DNA from 2 places in the Methylobacterium sp. yr668 genome. Region 1 is predicted to be linked to the other one. Evidence: riboswitches for the same ligand, from Rfam matches in the RefSeq annotation. Region 1 holds a riboswitch; the other holds the start of a gene.
What was found. Region 1 has a riboswitch for fluoride ahead of crcB (fluoride efflux transporter CrcB). Riboswitches for the same ligand answer to the same signal wherever they lie in the genome.
Positions count from the first base shown of each region.

Region 2: it holds a riboswitch for fluoride, as region 1 does, so the genes downstream of both, BM419_RS29070 (voltage-gated chloride channel family protein) here and crcB (fluoride efflux transporter CrcB) in region 1, are expected to answer to the same signal.

Region 1 is NZ_FOZY01000025.1:18,232-20,428, forward strand. It holds gene BM419_RS23895 (ABC transporter ATP-binding protein) at 1-557, shown strand, start outside; fluoride riboswitch at 634-695, shown strand; gene crcB (fluoride efflux transporter CrcB) at 775-1,206, shown strand; gene BM419_RS23905 (MEKHLA domain-containing protein) at 1,244-1,687, opposite strand; gene BM419_RS23910 (SMP-30/gluconolactonase/LRE family protein) at 1,694-2,197, opposite strand, start outside.
Region 2 is NZ_FOZY01000046.1:17,893-20,089, forward strand. It holds gene BM419_RS29070 (voltage-gated chloride channel family protein) at 1-1,362, opposite strand, end outside; fluoride riboswitch at 1,386-1,464, opposite strand; gene BM419_RS29075 (hypothetical protein) at 1,588-2,190, shown strand.

The sequences.
Region 1 (2,197 bases):
GCGAGCTTCTCGGCCTCGTCGGCCTCCACGCGGATGATTCCAAAAAATACCCGCACGAATTCTCAGGCGGGCAGCGCCAGCGGGTGGCGATCGCCCGGGCGCTGGCGAGCCAGGCCGAGTTCCTGGTGGGCGACGAGCCGACCTCGGCGCTCGACGTCTCGGTGCAGGCGCAGATCCTCAACCTGATGCGCGACCTGCAGGACCGGCTGGGGCTGACCTACCTGTTCATCTCCCACAACCTCGCCGTGGTCCGCCACATGGCGACCCGCGTGGGCGTGATGTATCTCGGCCGCCTCGTGGAGGTCGCGTCCGCCAGGGACCTGTTCGCGACGCCGCGCCACCCCTACACGCGGATGCTCCTCGACGCCGTGCCCGACCTCGCCCATGTCGGCCGCGCCCGGGTGCCGGTCTCCGGCGAGATCCCGAACCCGATCGACCCGCCGCCCGGCTGCACCTTCAACCCGCGCTGCCCGCTCGCCAACGACCGCTGCCGGACCGAGGTGCCGGCGCTCCTCGACGGCGTCGCCTGCCACGCCGTGCAGGAGGGGCGGGCCTGACAAGCGGGCCTGACAATCGGACCCGGGGGCTGCCCCAGGCGGCCGTTGCACTCGGCCCGCGCAGGCGCTATGGGCCGTCCCCGATGGGGATGGAGTTCCCCGAAACCGCCCGTCAGGGCTGATGACTCCTACCGCGAAACCGGCGGTGGGAGTGCGTCTTGCAAGCACCCGCCGCGACGGCGGGTTTCTCATGCCCGCCCGACGTACTGGAGCGCGCATGTCCTTCACCACCTGCATCCTGGTCATGATCGGCGGTGCCCTCGGCACCCTGGCCCGCTACGTCGTCTCGGTGCTGGCGCTGCCCATCAGCCGCGACCTGCCCTGGGGCACGATCCTCATCAACGTGACGGGCTCTTTCATCATCGGCCTGTTCGGCACGCTGACCCTGGCGCATGGGCGCTTCCCGGTCTCCGAGAACGTCCGCCTGTTCGTGATGATCGGGCTGTGCGGCGGCTACACGACCTTCTCGTCGTTCAGCCTCCAGACCCTCGACCTCATGCGGAACGGCGCGGTGGTCCGGGCCATGGTCAACGTGTTCGCCTCGGTGGTGCTCTGCGTCCTCGCGGTCGCGCTGGGCCACCTCGTGGCGGCCCATTGGAACGGCGGCGCCGTGCAGATCGCCCAGGTCAGCATCGAGGAGGACGGCTGACCGGGCGGCGGCCGCGCGCATCGGCGCGGCCCGGCCCTCACGCGTCGCGCCACTGGGCGAAGGTCGCGGCCTGCCCCACCGTCGCGCCGTCGCGGTCGAGCTGCCAGACCACCGCCTCGTCGATCCAGAAGCGCCGGCCGTCCTTGGCGATCCGCAGGCCGCGATAGCCGCGGCTGAAGCCGTCCCGGGTGACCGCGTCGAGGAGCCGCTGCCGCTCGGCCCGCTCGGGAGCCTCGGCCGAGAGCCGCGAGGGCAGGCCGACGAGCTCGTCCCACGCGTAGCCGAAGCAGGCCTGCGCGGTCCGGTTGGCGTAGACGAAGCGCGGATCCGCGCCCCCGTCATGGGCGAGCACCGCGAACGGGGCCGCCGCGTAGAGCCAGTCCGCGTCCGCATCCGCCGGCACCAGAGGCTCGCCGAGGCGCCGCGCGTAGCTGCCGGTGAGCAGGGCGAAGAAGTCCGGGTCGTGCGAGAGGTCCGTCATGATCCGCTACAGGACTGGGTCGGCGTCGATGCGCATGCGCAGGATCGCGTAGGGCGGCTGCTGCAGGTCTCGGCCGCGGTTGAATTCCGGCCGCCGGTTGACCTGGGCCGCCGAGATATAGAGCCACCGGTCCGGGGTGATCCAGAACGTGTCGGCCCAGACCAGCCGGTCGTCGGCGGCCAGCACCTCGACGGTGCCGTCCGGCAGGCGCCGGCCGACCGCGTTGTGCTCCTGCAGGCTGAGATAGACCCGGTCCTGGGAATCGGTGGTCAGCCCCCCGGTCATGCCCTTCTCGCCGAGATCCTCGACGGCGGCGGCCACGGCCGCGTCCGCGACGCCCGGATCGCGCAGGGCCGCGGTCTCGACCGCGTAGAGCCGCCGGCTCATCAGCGGCGCGTAGTAGAGGCGGCGGCCATCCGGACTGATCGCGATGCCGTTGGCGCCGCCCTTCGGGCTCTTCTCGGGCGCGTCGCCCTTCCGCTCCATCACGGGGCGGCGCTCCACGAACTT
Region 2 (2,197 bases), on a different contig from region 1:
CCCGACGGCCGGCGCGCGCCCCGACCGCGCCTCGCGCAAGGTCGCGCCGCCGGCGATGCCTGTCGCCGCCTTCGGGACGGCGATGCGCTGCGACAGGTAGATGCCGTTGTGGCCCGAGCAGAGGTACGCGAGGAAGCAGGCCACCGCGAGGTAGACCCCGTGCGTCGCGCCGAAGAGCTCGATGCCCATCAGCGTGCAGGCGAGCGGCGTGTTGGCGGCGCCCGCGAAGACCGCGACGAACCCCAGCGCCGCGAACAGGTCCACCGGCGCGCCGAGCAATCCGGCCAGGGCGTTGCCGAGCGCGGCCCCGATGAAGAACAGGGGGGTGACCTCGCCGCCCTTGAACCCCGCGCTCAAGGTCACGACCGTGAACAAGATCTTGAGGGCCCAGCTCCAGGGGTGCACGTCCGGACCGAAGAAGGTGTTGATGGTCATCCCGCCGGGGTCGGCCGCCGAGACGCCGAGCCCGAGGTAGTCGCGCGTCCCGAGGGCGTAGACGAGGCCGATCACGGCCAGACCGCCGATCACCGGGCGAAGCGGTCCGTACGGGACCAAGCGCTTGAGCCACCCGCCGAGGAGGTGGTTGGCCTCCGCGAACAGCAAACCGACGAGGCCGAACGCGACGCCGGCGACGGCGACCTTGGCGAGAAGCAGTGGATCGACGGTCAGGGCCTTCGCGCCGCCGGCGAGGAAGTCGACGTGGTAGAATCCGTGGTGGATGCCCCAGGCTTGGCAGGTCCAGTCGCCGACCACCGCGGCGAGGAGGCAGGGTACCAGGGCGGCATACTCGACGCGACCGACCGCGAGCACCTCCAGCGCGAACACCGCACCGGCGATGGGGGTGCCGAAGACCGCACCGAAGCCGGCGGCGATGCCCGCCATCAGGAGGACCCGGACCCCGGCCGCATCCACCCCGAAGAGCTTGCCAAAGCCGCTGGCGAGGCTTCCGCCCATCTGCACCGCAGTGCCCTCGCGCCCGGCCGACCCACCGAACAGGTGCGTGACGATGGTGCCGAGAAAGATCAGCGGCGCCATCCGGAGCGGCACGCCGCCGTCCGGATCGTGGATCTCCTCGACGATGAGGTTGTTGCCGGCCTCCACGCTCTTCCCGAACAGAAGATAGAGAAGACCCACGGCGAAACCGCCGACGGGAAGCAGGAACAGCAGCCAGGGATGGTCGAAGCGCGCCTCGGTGGCCGCGTCGAGGCTCCACAGGAAGGCGGCGCAGAGGGTGCCCACGGCAACGGCCATCGGCAACAGGATGACCGACCAGCGCGCCACCGAGATGGCGTGCGACCGGCGTGTCCGCAGGAAGCCGGCTAGATCGAGGTCGTGGAAAAGGTTCCGGAACGACGCGCGCATGACTCCTCCAGTTCGCAAAAGCGCGAAAAGTAGGAGTCATCAGCCGCATCAGGGATCGGCGGTTCGGCTCAAAGCCCGGCAGACACCATTACCGTGCTGGGCTTATTCGCGATTGCCTCAAGGCGGTCAATCCCGGGGGATCGATGGAGGTCGGGCGCCACGAAATCCGCGAACGGGTCGGCCAGCGGTGATAGGAGCGGGCGAGCCAACCCCGGGGACCCATTCATGACCATCTCGTGGCTCGGTGCCCTGATCACCTTCCAGGTGACCTTCACCGAACTCTTCATCGCCGCCTCGGTGATGCTGACCGGCGCCTACCGGTTCGGATGGCGGAGCATCCTTGCCGGCTCCGTCGTCGGCGCGCTCGCCGTTGCCGCGCTCGCGGTCGCCCTTCGCTCGGCGGCCTACCTTCTGGCGCTGAACGTGATCGATTGGATCTCGGCGGTCCTGCTTCTCGGCTTCGGCCTCTACCTCGCCTACGAGTTCGTCGACGGGTATTCGAAACGGCGCGCGGGAGATGCGGCCGCGTCGGTGGATGGGCACTGGAACCGCCCCCTGAACGCGGCGGGCCTCGGCGTCGCGGCATGGGCCCTCGTCGCCGAGGGGTTGGAGATCCTCGTGGTCTGGCTCGGCGTGGCGCTACGCGAAGGCGCGGGGACCGCAACGCTCGGCGTCGGTCTCGGCCTGGCCGTCGTCGGAGCGGGGCTCGTCCTTGGCGGGACCGGGGTCTACCGGAAGGTGACGCCCTACGTCCTCGACGGTGTCGCCGCCGTCATGGTGCTGGGTTACGGCGCCTACTTCACGTCGCTTGCCATCATGCAATCCTAAGCGGTCG